Regions from separate parts of the Massilia sp. LjRoot122 genome, predicted to be linked through region 2. Evidence: predicted binding sites of a transcription regulator. Region 2 holds the regulator's gene; the other holds the start of a gene.

Evidence for each region. Region 2 encodes FNR, which switches genes on or off when oxygen is low (the NO sensors DNR and NnrR bind a similar motif). Its sites were predicted from a motif close to TTGATNNNNATCAA; they were not measured.
Region 1: the regulator FNR is predicted to act here: its motif matches at 1,761-1,774, upstream of ACSQ25_RS14920 (universal stress protein).

Annotation. Positions count from the first base shown of each region.
Region 1 covers NZ_CAXUPB020000001.1:3,427,863-3,435,368, forward strand. Annotated here, with positions in the region: gene ACSQ25_RS14915 (L,D-transpeptidase family protein) at 184-1,725, shown strand; gene ACSQ25_RS14920 (universal stress protein) at 1,894-2,751, shown strand; gene ACSQ25_RS14925 (PHA/PHB synthase family protein) at 2,755-4,536, shown strand; gene ACSQ25_RS14930 (NAD(P)H-dependent oxidoreductase) at 4,542-5,126, opposite strand; gene ACSQ25_RS14935 (bifunctional acetate--CoA ligase family protein/GNAT family N-acetyltransferase) at 5,126-7,506, opposite strand, start outside.
Region 2 covers NZ_CAXUPB020000001.1:2,209,062-2,216,567, reverse strand. Annotated here, with positions in the region: gene ACSQ25_RS09765 (TorD/DmsD family molecular chaperone) at 1-69, opposite strand, end outside; gene ACSQ25_RS09760 (DUF2474 family protein) at 167-295, opposite strand; gene cydB (cytochrome d ubiquinol oxidase subunit II) at 297-1,304, opposite strand; gene ACSQ25_RS09750 (cytochrome ubiquinol oxidase subunit I) at 1,294-2,778, opposite strand; gene ACSQ25_RS09745 (hypothetical protein) at 3,039-4,691, shown strand; gene fnr (fumarate/nitrate reduction transcriptional regulator Fnr) at 4,788-5,540, shown strand; gene ACSQ25_RS09735 (helix-turn-helix domain-containing protein) at 5,551-6,306, shown strand; gene ACSQ25_RS09730 (DMT family transporter) at 6,367-7,293, shown strand; gene ACSQ25_RS09725 (hypothetical protein) at 7,186-7,506, opposite strand, start outside.

The DNA.
Region 1 (7,506 bases), 1.2 Mb from region 2:
TGCGATATCCGATACCGAGATCAGTGTGGAGCGATCAGTCAATTATTTGTTTGACTCAGATCAAGCACGGCTTATGCAGCGAATCCGTCCTAGCACATTTATTCGTTAGCATTTTGACTCAGGTCAAAGACGCTGTTCGTCTTACGCCCTTATCCTCTAGGCATTACTTCAGCAGCACGACCAATGCAATCTTCCCTTCCGGCCAAGTATGGCCTCGCGTTCCTGCTATTCCTGGCAGCCAGCATGCCTGCGGCCGCCGCCCCTCTCGACGCCGGCGTCCTGGCGGCGCGCCTGTATGCGTCCGGTTCTCCCCCGCGCTGGCTGGACGATGGCCAGTCCCAGGCGCGGCTGGCGCTTCAGATTCTGGGCGACGCCGCCGCGCACGGCCTCGATCCCCGACACTACGGCGCCGACGCCCTGGCGCGCAGGCTGGATGGCTTGCGCGGTGATGCCGGCGGATTCGAGCGGGACCTCAGCACCGCCATGCTGCAGTTTTTGTCCGACCTGCATGCCGGCCGCACCCGCTCCCCTTATCGCCAGGCGGAAGCACCCGCAGGCCTTGACCTGGTCGAACACCTGCGCAGCGCCGTCAATGGCGGGAGCCTGCCGCATGCCGTCGACGCCGCCGCACCGGCCCTTCCACTGTACCGGAGGGTCAAGGAGACGCTGGCGCGTTACCGCGAGCTCGCCAGGCTGGCGCCGCAGTGGCCGGTCCTGCCGCCGGCCGGACCCGCGGGCATCGTCGCAGGCGCTCCATATGCCGGCGCCGCCCTGCTCCACCAGCGCTTGCAGCTGCTGGGCGACCTTGCCCCGGACGCCGCCATCGAGGACGACGGGATATATGGCAGTGTCCTGGCGGACGCGGTCCGGCGCTTCCAGTCGCGACACGGCCTGGCCGAAGACGGCATGCTGGGGGCCGCGTCCATCGCCGCCCTGTCGGTCGCTCCCGGTCGACGCGCCGAACAGCTCGCGTTGACCATGGAACGCCTGCGCTGGCTGCCGCCACTGTCGGGGCGGACGATCACCGTCAACGTGCCCGCCTATCGCCTGTGGGCATTCGACCCTCGGGAACGAGCGGCGGCGCAGGTCCTCGAAATGCGGGTCATCGTGGGCAAGGCTGCCAAGACACCCACGCCCCTATTCATCGGAACCATGCGCTATCTCGAGTTCAATCCCTACTGGAATGTGCCGCGCAGCATCGAAGTCGGCGAGATCGTCCCCAAGCTGGTGCGCAACCCCGCCTACCTGCGGCAAAACGACATGGAACTGGTGTCGACCGGGGGACAGTTGCTGCCGGCGGCCGGCGCCGAGACGATCTCCCTGATCCGCTCGGGCGCGGTCCGCGTCAGGCAGCGGCCGGGGGCAATGAACGTGCTTGGCGAAGTCAAGTTCGCCATGCCGAATCCGATGAACATCTACCTGCATTCGACGTCCGCGAAAGAGCTGTTCAGCCGCGCTCGACGCGACCTGAGCCACGGCTGTATCCGGGTCGCACGGCCCGCCGAGCTCGCGCAGTTCGTGCTGGCCGATCCCGTGGAATGGAGTGCCGCTCGCGTGGCCGCAGCCATGCGGCCGGGGCCGACCCGCCGGGTCGTGCTGGGCGAACCGGTGACGGTCATCCTGTTCTACGCGACCGCCGTGACCGACCGCCAGGGCCGCGCGCTGTTCGCCGACGACATCTACCGAAGCGATCCCGCCCTGCTCCAGAGGTTACGTGCCGACTGAGGCTTGCGTAGATTGCCGCGAAATTGCTGTTGCATTTGATCTCTATCAAATCTCATCCTGACTTCTGCTCGCAGACATCTTACAGTTGTGACGGATGGTGCGCGGTCGACAGGGCAGCAGCCGACATTTGCCGGGAATGTTCCCTCACCCTTCCTGAAAGGACCTCCCATGTACAGAACCATCGTAGTGCACATCGACGGCGGCGTGGCGCAGGACAGCCGCCTGCGCGCCGCCGCCCTGCTTGCCAACGACCACGGGGCTCACCTTGTCGGCATGGCTGCCACCGGCGTCAGCTGGCTCGACTATGCGGTGCTGACGGGCTCGTTTGGCGCCCCGGTGCCGCTGCCCGAGTCCGACTTCCAGGGCTTGCGCGATGCCGCACAGGCGCGCCTGGATGCGTTCAGAAAAGAGGCGAGCCGCCTCAGGGTGGAATCGTTCGAAGCCCACGCGAGCGACGACGACGCGGCCTACGCCCTGCTGCTGGAATCGCGCTACGCCGACCTCGTCGTGCTCAGCCAGGACCTCCCCTCGTCCGCCGTCGCCGTGCCGAGTCCCTTGTCGCGGGTCGCCCACCTTCCGGAGTACGTCGCCCTGCACGGCGCCCGCCCGGTACTGGTGGTCCCGCCGGACTATGACAATGCCGTCATTCCCGGCACCGCGGTGATCGGCTGGGATGGCGGCATGCCGGCGATCCGCGCCATCAGCGCCGCCCTGCCCTTGCTGCAGCGCGCCCAGAATGTCCAGCTCGCGATCATCAATCCCGACCAGCGGTCCGGGCTGCACGGCGAGCAGCCCGGCGCCGACATGGCCCTGTATCTTGCGCGCCATGGCGTGCGCGTCGAGGTGCATGTCGAGCGCACCAAGGTGGTCGACAGCGACGTCCTGATGGGGCTGGCGCGCGATTGCGGCGCAGGCCTGCTGGTCACCGGCGCTTTCGGCCACAGCCGGTTCCGCGAGTGGGTGCTCGGAGGCGTTACCCGCGCACTGCTGGAAAGCGCATCCATCCCGCTGCTCATCGCGCATTGATCCGTGGAAGCTAGTCCCGGAGACATCCCGCGCAGCGAGCTGCGGCGCGAAGGCAGTACCTGGCAAGGCGGCCGCCACACGCCGTCGCCCGAATGGCGCGGCGAGCAGTACTCGGCCGACCTGGTCCTGAACGCCTGGCTCGGCCGTTTCACGGCGCACGTGTCGCCGGCGGCGCTGGCACTGGCCTGGCAGGACTGGGCCAGCCACCTGGTCCTGTCGCCGGACAAGCAGCTGGAACTGGCCTTGCTGGCGCAGTCCAGCGTCGGACGCTGGCTGGAATACGGAACGGCTGCGGCCATCGGGCACGGCGCCGAACCCTTGCAGCCCCTAGCACAGGACAAGCGCTTCTCCGACCAGGCCTGGCATGCCTGGCCATGGAATGTGCTCAGCCAGGGATTCCTGTTGACGCAGCAATGGTGGCACCACGCCACCTGCGGCGTGCGCGGCGTCGCGCCCCACCACACCGATGTCGTGACCTTCGTGGCGCGCCAGCTGCTCGATGCGGCTGCGCCCTCCAATTTCATCCCGACCAATCCCGCCGCACAGCAGGCGACCGCCGCCAGCGGCGGCCGCAACCTCCTGCACGGCATGCAGCGCGCTGCCAGTGACGCCCGCAATGCACTCGCCACCTCCCGTCCGCCGCTCGCCTACCTGCCCGGCCGCGATGTCGCGATCACGCCCGGCCGCGTGGTAATGTCGAACCGCCTGATCGAACTGCTGCGCTACGATCCGGCCACGCCATCGGTGCACGAAGTACCGCTGCTGTTCGTGCCGGCCTGGATCATGAAGTACTACATCCTCGACCTGTCGCCGCAGAATTCGCTGGTGTGCTACCTCGTCGAGCGCGGGCATACCGTCTACATGATCTCCTGGAAGAACCCGGGACCGGAAGACCGCGACTTGTCGCTGGAAGACTACCGCCGGCTCGGCGTCATGGCAGCCATCGACGCCATCGTCTCCCAGACCGGCGCGCCGCGGCTGAACGCCTGCGGCTACTGCCTGGGTGGGACCCTGCTCGCGATCGCTGCCGCCGCCATGGCGCGCGACGGCGACACCCGCCTGGCCAGCCTCAGCCTGCTGGCGGCCCAGGTCGACTTCACCGAACCGGGGGAGCTGTCCCTGTTCATCGACCACAGCGAGGTCGCTTTCCTGGAAGCGGCCATGTGGCAACAGGGCTACCTCGATGCGCGCCAGATGGCCGGTGCATTCCAGCTGCTGCGCTCGAATGACCTGGTCTGGTCGCGGCGCCTGCGCCACTACCTGCTCGACATTCCGGACAAGGACAACGACCTGGCCTCATGGAATGCAGACGCCACCCGCATGCCCTACCGTATGCATTCGGAGTACCTGCGCAAGCTCTTCCTCGGAAACAGCCTGGCCGCTGCGCGCTACCTCGTCGACGGCCGCCCGGTTTCGCTGGCCGACCTCCGCCTTCCGATCTTCGCGGTCGGCACCCGCACCGACCACGTGGCGCCGTGGCGCTCCGTGTACAAGATCCTGCCCCTGACGGACACCGAAGTCAGCTTCCTGCTGACCTCCGGCGGACATAACGCAGGCGTGGTGTCGCCGCCGGGTACGCCGCGGCGCAGCTACCAGCTGGCAAGGCATGCGCACGACGCGTCCTACGTCGATCCAGACAGCTGGGAACGCGCGGCGGTAGAACACGAAGGGAGCTGGTGGCCGGCATGGGAAGCATGGCTGGCTGGCCAGGCCGGGTCGCTGGTAGCGCCGCCGCCCGCCGCAGGAGGTGCGCCGGCACCGGGCAGCTATGTGCTGAAGCCCTGAGCGCTTCAGCGGGCCGCGGCACCCAAGGCATGCAGGCGCGCACACCAGCGCTCGACGCGCGCCGGATCGAGCGTTCCTGCGCCACCGACGATCGTACTGCGCACCGGGTCGATGCCGGCGAAACCAAGGATATTCCGGTGCATCAGCCGGACGCTGTGGGCACCGTAGAGCCAGCGATAGGCCAGCGCGGGCATCCCCATCGTCACCACAAGGCGTGCGCTGCGCCCGCCTAACAGCCCGGCCCGCAGCGGATTGCGCGAAGCAGGATCGATCGCGAAGCCTGGCCGTGCCACCTGTTCCATGAAGCCCTTCAACATGGCGGGCATGTCACCCAGCCAGAGAGGGTAGAAAAAAGCGAGGTGTTGCGCGCGCCGGATCGCCTCCTGCGCCGCCTCGACGGCGGGCGGGGCAGCGGACTCCCACTCCTCCTGGCTGACCAGCAGTGGCAGCCGCAGCCGAGCCGGTTCGACCGCGTCCACCTCATGTCCGGCGGAGCGGGCGCCGTCCGCATATGCAGCCGCCAGCGCGTGACACAGGTGCTGGCGGCCGCCGTCGGGGTGGCCCTGCACGATGAGGATCCGGGTACCCATCAGCGGGCTCCGGACGCCTGCAGGTCGAGCGTCATCTCGACGGTGCCGTCGGCACCCGGGCTCACCTCGAAGCCGCAGGCCTGAGCCAGGGCATGCATGCTCGCGTTGTCGCCAAGTGCGGTACCGCGCACCCGGGCCAGTCCGCGTCCGCCGCAGTAGTCGAGCAGGCAGGCCATCAGCATGCGCCCAAGACCATTGCCCTTGAGGTCGGACCGCACCACGATGGCGAACTCACCCACGACATTGTCGGGATCAATACTCACACGCGCCACGCCGAGCGTCTCCTCCCCGCCTTCCGCTGGCCGAGTGGCGATGAAGGCCATTTCGCGCGCGTAGTCGATCTGGGTGAAGCGCGCCAGCTGGGACGGCGAAAGTTCGCGCATCATGCCGAACATGCGGAAATGCACGTCTTCCGGCGCGAGGGCTTGGAAGAATGCCTGGTGCGCCGGCGCATCCTCCGGCCGGATCGGACGCAGGACCAGCGGCCCGAGCGCGCTGTCGACATGGCGCTCGAGCGCGTCCGGGTAAGGCAGGATCGCCAGGCGCGCCAACGGATCGCTTCCCGCCACCACCGGCGCCAGGCGCATGCGGGCGTCGAGGGCGACGACCCCTGCGCTGTCGGCGAGCAGAGGGTTGATGTCGAGTTCCACCAGCTCGGGCAGGTCGACCGCCAGCTGCCCTACCCGCACCAGGACGTCGTACAGCGCCTCCAGGTCGGCGCAGGGGCGGTCGCGGAAACCGGCCAGCAGGCGCGCCGCGCGGGTGTGCGCCACCAGGTCGGCGGCCAGTACCCGGTTCAGCGGCGGCAAGGCCACCGCCCGGTCATCCACCACTTCGACCGCAACACCGCCCTGGCCGAACAGCACCACCGGGCCGAATACCGGATCGGTGGCCAGGCCCACGATCAGCTCGTGGGCCTGGGGACGGCGCGCCATCGCCTGCACCGTAAAGCCGTCCAGCCGCGCCTGCGGCTGGAGCCGGCGTATGCGCGCGACCATGGCGTCGAGCGCTACCGCCAGTGCGGCGTCGTCGGCCAGGTCGAGTGCGACGCCCCCCACGTCGCTTTTGTGAACAATGTCCGGCGACAGAATCTTGAGCGCCACTGGGTAGCCGATCCGGCGCGCCGCCACCAGCGCCTGGGTCGCGTCGCGCACGGTGTCGGTCGCCACGACCGGGATCCCGTAGGCGCCGAGGATCATTTTTGCATCCGCCTCACCCACCCCGCTTGCGCCCTCCGCCAGCAAGGCCGCGACACGCGCGCGCGCGGCGGCCCGGTCGGGAGCCGGCAACGCGCCGGCCGGGGGCACCTGTTCGAGCAGGCGCTGGTTGCGGCCGTAATCCACCAGTTGCTGGAAGCCGCGCACGGCCTCTTCCGGCGTGTCGAACACCGGCAGGCCGGCATCGCGGCACAGGCTGCGCGCCTGGGCGGCGCTGTCGCCGCCCAGCCAGCAGCACAGTACGGGCCGGCGGCTGGAACGCATCGGCGGCAGCAGGGCGCGCGCGATCTCCGCGCTGGAGACGATGGCGGTCGGTGCATGGATCAGCAGTAGCGCATCGGCGCCGGGATCTTCCAGCAGGCTGTCGAGCGCCAGCCGGTAGCGTTCCACAGGCGCGTCGCCGATGATGTCGACCGGATTGCCATGCGACCAGGTCTGCGGCAATCCCTGCGACAGCCTTTCGATGGTGGCCGCCGACAGTTGCGCCAGGCTTCCGCCGCCGCTGATCAGTGCATCGGTGGCCATCACGCCGGGACCGCCGCCATTGGTCAGGATCGCCAGGCGCCCTCCGGCCGGGCGGCGCGGCTGCGCCAGGACGGCCACGGCATCGAACAATTCGGCCGTGGTATGCACCCGCAGCATGCCTGCACGGCGCAGTGCCGCGTCATAGACGAGGTCGGAGCCCGCCATCGCCCCGGTATGGCTGTAGGCGGCATGCGCAGCCTCCTGGACGCGGCCCGCCTTGACGATCACGGTCGGCTTGGCCCGCGCGGCGCTGCGTGCGGCGGACATGAACTTGCGCGCCTGGCGCACACTCTCCGCATACAGGAGAATGGCATCGGTGTCGGGATCGCCAGCCAGGTAGTCGAGCAGGTCGCCGAAATCGACGTCGCTGCCGTCGCCCAGCGAAACGAAACACGAGAAGCCGATCCGGCGCGTGCTCGCCCAGTCCAGCACCGTGGTGACCAGCGCCCCGGACTGCGCGACGAACGCCAGCCGTCCGGGCAGTGCGGCGCCGGGTGCGAAGCTGGCGTTCAGGCCGATGCCCGGCACCAGCAGGCCGACGCAGTTGGGGCCGAGGATGCGTAGCAGGAAAGGCCGGGCCGCTGCCAGCATGGCCTGGCGCAGCCTGCGCCCATCCGCCCCCGTGGCGTCCAGCCCGG
Region 2 (7,506 bases):
CAGGGGCACGTTCACGTGCGTGGCGGGGTCGGTGGGACGGTCGATCTGCGGCGCGTCGGTGAAGGACACGGTGCTGTACTCCTGTTAGCAAAGGGTCACTACCAGTGTAGTCCTCCCTTGCAGCAGGCCGCGCACGGTTGACGACCGTGCGTTTTTTGGAAAACCGTCAGCGCATTCCCAGTGCGTGCATGAGGGTGCGGATCACGTAGGCCACCCCCGCCAATGTAAACACGCCGCCGAGCCAAAGGGCGGCCAGCCAGCCGAAGCGCCGCATCCATTCGCGTCGGGTCGCCATGTCAGTGATACCCCGCGTCGGCCTTGACCTTGCCCCGGAAAACCCAGTACGACCAGCCCGTATACATCAGGATGATGGGCAGGATGAACAGGGTGCCGACCAGTGCGAAGCCCTGGCTGCTCGGGGGCGAAGCCGCCTCCCAGATGGTGATCGCGGGCGGCACGATGTGCGGCCAGATGCTGATCGCCATGCCGCTGTAGCCGAGGAAGATCAGGGCCAGCGCCGCCACGAAGGGGACCCGGTGCGGGTCGCGTGTAAGCGAGCGCAGCAGGAGCACGATGAAGACCAGCACCAGCACCGGCACCGGCGCCAGGAACAGGATGTTCGGGAAACTGAACCAGCGCTCGGCCACCGCCGGGTCGCGCCACGGGGTCCAGATGCTGACGATGACGATCGCCGCCAGCAGCATCAGGGCGAAGGGGCGCGTCACCTGCACCATGCGCGCCTGCAGCTCGCCCTCGGTCTTCATCACCAGCCAGGTGGCACCCAGCAGGGTGTAGGCGATCATCACCCCGACGCCGGCCAGCAGCGGGAAGGGGGCGATCCAGTCGAGCGGTCCGCCGGCATAGCTGCGTCCCGAGACCGCGATGCCGTCCAGGAAGGCGCCCAGCGAGACGCCCTGGAAGAAGGACGCCACCACCGAGCCGCCGATGAAGGCCTTGTCCCACAGGTGGCGTTCGTGTTCCTTGGCCTTGAAGCGGAATTCGAAGGCCACGCCGCGGAACACCAGGCCGACCAGCATGAAGATCAGCGGCAAATAAAGCCCCGACAGGATGATCGAATAGGCCACCGGGAATGCCGCCAGCAGCCCTTCCCCGCCCAGCACCAGCCAGGTCTCGTTGCCGTCCCAGACCGGCGCCACCGTGTTCATCATGGTGTCGCGGTCGCGCTTTTTCGGCGTGAAGGGGAACAGCAGGCCGATGCCCAGGTCGAAGCCGTCCAGCAGCACGTACATGAAGACGGAGAAGAAGATGATGATCGCCCAGATGACGGTGGTATCAATGCCCATGATCGCTGTCCTCCTTGTTCCCGCCGAGGCGATCCGGCCTTGCCTCGCCTTCGTCGTCGTCGTTCTGCACGTCCGCGGCCGACAGCGGCCGGCTCGGCGTCCGGTCTTCGCCAGGCCCGCCCTGGGCCGGGGTGTGCAGCTCGAAGCGCTGCGGCCCCTTGCGGATCATGCGCAGCAGGTAGACGGTCCCGGTGCCGAACACGAAGAAGTAGGCGACCACGAACAGCACCAGGGTCAGGGCCAGCGAGGCGGCGCCGTGCGGCGAGACCGCGTCGGCGGTGCGCAGCACCCCGTAGACCACCCAGGGCTGGCGCCCGACCTCGGTGGTGGTCCAGCCCGCCAGGATGGCAATCAGGCCCGCCGGCCCCATCCACAATGCGAAGCGCAGGAAGGGGCGGCTATGCCACAAGCGCGCCTCCCCTCCCCGTTTGCGCCGCAGCCACAGGCTCCAGGCGCCCAGCGCGATCATGAGCAGGCCCAGGCCCACCATCAGGCGGAAGCTCCAGAACACGATCAGCGAATTGGGCCGGTCTTCGCGCGGAAAGTCCTTCAGCCCCGGGAACTGCCCGTTCCAGCTGTGGGTCAGGATCAGGCTGCCCAGGTGCGGGATGCCGACCGCATACTTCGTCTTTTCCTCTTCCATGTCCGGCACGCCGAACAGCAGCAGCGGGATCGCCTTGTCGCCCTCGTTCTGCCAATGCCCTTCCATCGCCGCCAGCTTGGCCGGCTGGTGCTTCAGGGTATTCAGGCCGTGGAAGTCGCCCACCACCGCCTGGATCGGCGCGACCAGCAGGATCATCCACATCGCCATCGACAGCATCTTGCGCACCGCCGGGTTGTCGCGCCCGCGCAGCAGCTGCCAGGCCCCCGAGGCGCCGACGATCAGCGCCGTGGTGAGGTAGGCGGCGATCACCATGTGCAGCAGGCGGTAGGGAAAGGAGGGGTTGAACACGATCGCCAGCCAGTCGGCCGGCACCATGCGTCCGCCTTCGATGGCATAGCCCTGCGGGGTCTGCATCCAGCTGTTGGCGGCCAGGATCCAGGTGGCCGAGATCAGGGTGCCGACCGCCACCGCGCAGGTGGAGGCGAAGTGCAGGCCCGGACCGACGCGGGTCCAGCCGAACAGCATCACGCCCAGGAAACCGGCCTCGAGGAAGAAGGCGGTCAGCACCTCGTAGGACAGGATCGGCCCCATGATGCTGCCGGCGAATTCGGACAGGTAGCTCCAGTTGGTGCCGATCTGGTAGGCCATCACGATGCCGGACACCACCCCCATGCCGAAGGTGACGGCGAAGATCTTGAGCCAGTAGTGGTAGAGGTCGACGTAGACCTGGCGCTTGGTCCGCAGCCAGCACAGCTCGAGGACGGCCAGGTAGCTTGCCATGCCGATTGTGATTGCCGGAAACAAGATGTGGAAGGACATCGTGAACGCGAATTGCACGCGCGCCAGATCCAAAGCGGACAAACCGAACATGCGGCCTCCTTTTGCTCGTCGACCTCCGTTGTGGTGTCCAGAATCTAGCATGCGGCGTGGGTGCGCACGCTTGGCGGTGTCGAATTGATACGCGATGCGGTCTTTCCAGCTCGAACGTTTCTCTCCGTCAGAAAACCAGAGGTCACTGATCCATATTAATGACGTGTCAGATCGGTCCAGCCGGCCCGAACCACTCGTCTATATTGGCTGACGATTCGCCCCCCCCGATCATCCATCCCTGAGCACACGAGGAGAACGACATGGCACCAAATGACCGTCTTGACCCCGAGGCCCTGGTCCTCGACCGGCCCCGTACCCCGGACCAGCCTGCCGGTTCCTCGGACCTCCGCGGCCCCTGGGCCGAAGCCGAGGCCCAGGTCGAGGAAGGCGGGCTGCAGCCCGCCCTGAGCGGAACGGGTTTCACCTACCGGCACGACTGGGGGGCGCGGCGCGGCGAATGGCTGCTGCGGCTCAACTGGAATGCCATCCAGCCCGGTTCGCGGGTGTTCGTGGCGATCGGCGAAGGCGTGCCGGGCGGGCCGCCGGCCGGCAAGTTCATCGGTGCGGCGCGCTACACGGTGCACAACGTGGCCCCGCGCTGGAACGGCGTCGACGTCTGGATCAACATCGAGTGGAGCTCGGACATCTCGCTCTACGTCGACTACCTGATCGTCAACCCGCCCGTGGCGCCCCCGGCCCCGCGCACGGTCGCGGTCACGGTGCACCGCCACAGCAGCGTTGCCCTGAGCGAAGCCGACGCCGACCGGATCCTGGCCGACATGGGCACGATCCTCCAGAACGACGACACCGGACCGGACGTCGCGACCCCGGTCCGCTTCGTGCGCAACGGCGAGGTCAGGGTGCTGCCGGCGACGGTCCCGGGAACCATCCAGACCTCGGCCGACCTCACCGCGCTGCTGAGCGCGGGCAGCGGGATCAAGATCGTGCAGGCGATCCGCTGGTGCGGTGGCCCCGGCGACAGCATCATCGGCTGCGCCCCGGTCGGCAGCGCCTCGGTCAACGTGGCAGCGGTGCGCTTCACCGCCAACCAGGAAGGCCTCATCTGGGTGCACGAATACGGCCACAACTGCGGCCTCGGCCACCGCACCGACGACCCGCGCGCGGTCATGTACCCGTCCGTCGGCACCGACCACAATGTGGTCAATGCCGCGGAGTCGGCAGCCTACCTGGCGGGCCCGCTCACCATCACCGACAATGTCATGCCCGCCGGCGGCTGCTCCTGCGGCGCGGGCGGCCTGCAGCTACCCGCCGACGTGCGCGACTTCGTGTCCCGGCACTGGGTCGAGGGCGTGCCCTGGGAGCTGGCCTCGCAATACGGCGAGAAGGACGCCCGCCTGCTGCTGGACTGGCTGGTGCAGGAACCCCAACAGCACGAGGAGTTCCTGACCCAGATCGTGGCCACCCTCGGCTACATCGGCAGCGAGATCGCGGTCCAGCCGCTGATCGACTTCGTCCAGGGACCCGGCACTGGCCGGGCGGTATTCAATGCGAAGAACACCGCCCTGCTCCGGCTGGGTGACCTGGCCAACCGCTCCGGCAGCCAGGCCGCGCTCGACTTCCTGGTGCGGGTCGCGGGCGACATGGGCCTGGCCCGCGCGCTGGCGGCACCCCAGGCATCCGCCGAGGCGGCCGAGGCGGCCAAGGGCCGGGACGTGGTGGCGCCGACCCTCGACACCCTGGCGGCCGAGCTGGCCGTGGCCGCGACCTTCGGGCTGGCGCTGGCCGGCACGGCGCAGTCGCAGCAGACCGTCGAAGCGCTCAGGGGGGATGCCGACGCCTTCGCCACCGTGAACCAGGCGGCGCTGGAGGCGGCCGGGATCGCCTCGACGGTGCGCGCCAAGGGCCGGCACGCGTACTACAAGATGAAGGCGGAACACCGGCATCAGCTGTAATCGACCTGCCCTCTGGAAAATGAAAACCGGGATGCAGACCAGCCGTCTATAATGGCTGCGTCAGCATTTCGGTTTTTTTTCGCCATGAACCAACCCATGTCGCTTCCGGGCGAAGCGCCGGTCAGCATCCAGGCCCTCAAGACCAGCTGCGGCGCCTGCAGCATGCACCAGCTGTGCCTGCCGATGGGGCTCGAGGATGCCGACATCAACCGCCTCGACCAGATCATCGGCCGCCGCCGCCGCCTCGCGCGCGACGAGCGCCTGTACGCCATGGGCGAGCCCTTCCGCAACCTGTACGCGGTGCGCTTCGGGCATTTCAAGACCTACCAGGTGAACGCGGCCGGAGAAGCCCAGATCACGGGTTTCCAGATGGCCGGCGAACTGCTGGGCATGGACGCGATCAGCGGTACCCACCATTGCGACGCCGTGGCGCTCGAGGACAGCGAGGTCTGCGAGATCCCCTTCACGCGCCTGGAAGAGCTGTTCGGCCAGGTGCCGGCCCTGCTGCGCCACTTCCACCGCATCATGAGCCAGGAAATCACGCGCGAGCAGAACGTCATGCTGCTGCTCGGCAATATGCGGGCGGAGCAGCGCTTCGCGGTGTTCCTGGTCAACCTGTCGGCCCGTTATGCCGCACGCGGCTATTCGCCGAACAGTTTCCAGCTGCGCATGTCGCGCGAAGACATCGGCAACTACCTCGGCCTGACCATCGAAAGCATCAGCCGCCTGCTGTCGCGCTTCAAGAAGCAGGGCTGGCTGCAGGTCGACAAGCGCGAAGTCACCCTGCTCGACCCGGTCAAGCTCAAGGCGCTGGCGGCCGGTACCGACGTCTGCAGCCCGATGGGCTAGTGTTGCCGAGATGGCCGCGCCCCTGCTCGACCTGCACCTGCGCAGCTATGGCGAGACGCGCTTCTCGGACCGCCATGCCTACGCCCAGCTGGTGCTGCCCGTCAGCGGCGAGGTCGCGCTCGAGATCGAAGGACGCCAGGGACGGCTCGATCCGCTGCATGCCGCGCTGGTGGCGCCCGGCGCCTGGCATTCGCAGTGCAGCCCCGTCGCCAACCAATCCCTGATCCTCGACGTGGGCGCGGCCAGCTTCGAACAGGGACCGTGGCAGCGGCTGCTGGAGCGCCCCTTCACCGCCATCGGTCCCGCTGCCCGCAAGCTGGTCGAATTCATGGGCATCATGGCCGCCACCCAGCCGCCTGCCCCATCGGTGCTGCAGGGCTGGACGCCGCTGCTGCTCGACACCCTCACGCTGGGAACACCGCGGCCGGCATCGCGCCTGGCCGCCCTGCTCGCCCGCATCGAGGCCGAACCCGGCCTACCCTGGACCACCGAGGAGATGGCGCGCACGGTGGGCGTCAGCACCAGCCGCCTGCACGCCCTGTTCCGCCTCGAACACGACACCACGCCCCATGACTGGCTGCTGGCCTGCCGGCTGCGGCGCGCCTGCGAGTGGCTGGCCGGTACCGGGCAAGCAGTGGCCGCGATCGCGCTGGCCGCCGGGTTCTCGGAGCAGAGCGCCCTGACCCGCGCGATGCGCCGGGCGATGGACACCACGCCGGCCGCCTATCGGCGCCGACATCGAGAGAACCCGTCAAAACCGCAGTAGCGACGGTCAAGAAACGCGCAGAGGCTCCATCGACAATCTCCGTTCAAAGGAGATCACTCGATGTTTACGCAGATTCAAACCAGCTCCGGCAGTTCGCAACTCGGCATCGGCGCCGGCATCGCCGCCGGCGCCTTCTGGGGCCTGGTCTTCCTCGCGCCCGTGTTGACGCCCGGCTTTTCGCCCCTGCAGCTGTCGGCCGGCCGCTACCTCGCCTACGGCATCGTCGCTGCGGTTCTGATCGCACCCGCCTGGAGGCGCCTCAGGCGCAGCCTGGGCTGGCGCGACTGGCGCGGCCTGGCCTGGCTCAGCCTGACCGGCAACATCGTGTATTACCTGTTCCTGGCCCAGGCCGTGCAATCGGGCGGGGTGGCCATGACCTCGATCGTGATCGGCCTGCTGCCGCTCACCGTCACGCTGGCGGGCATGCGCGAACACGGCGCGCTGCCGCTGCGGCGCCTGGCGCCCTCCCTGGTGCTGGGCGGCGCCGGGCTGGCCTGCATCAGCCGGGATTCCCTGGCCTCGGTGGAAGGCGGATCCGTGCTCGGCCTGCTGTGCGCGATCGGCGCCCTGCTGTCCTGGACCATCTATGCGGTCGTCAACCGGCGCTGGCTGGCGCGGCTCGAGGGCATCTCGGGACAGGAATGGAGCCTGCTGGTGGGCGTCATGACCGGCGCCCAGGCGCTGCTGCTGGTGCTGCCCGCCTTGCAAGCGAATGGCGCATCGCATACCACAAGCGAATGGCTGCAATTCCTCGGCGTCGTGACGGCGGTGGCGATCTTCTGCTCCGTCGTCGGCAACGCGCTGTGGAACTTCGCCAGCCGCGCGCTGCCGATGGCGCTGATGGGACAGATGATCGTTTTCGAAACCGTGTTCGCCTCGCTATATGGTTTCCTGTGGGAGGGGCGCTGGCCGAACGGCCTCGAGGCCGCCGCGCTGGCGCTGCTGGTCGCCGGCGTCGTCTCCTGCGCCGCCGCTCACCGGAAGTAAGGGGCCGGCCCGGCGCGCCAGGTGGGCGGTCCAGGCCCCGATGAAGTCGGCGCGCAGGCGCAGGAATTCCCCGATGTCGGCGAACTTCGGGTGCTTCTGGCGTACCAGGTAGGCGGTGACGATCACCTCGCGCCCCGGGACGAAGAAATGGATCTGGCTGATGGTGGCGCTGGTCAGGCCGATCACGTTCTCGGTATAGGCCACGACTTCGAT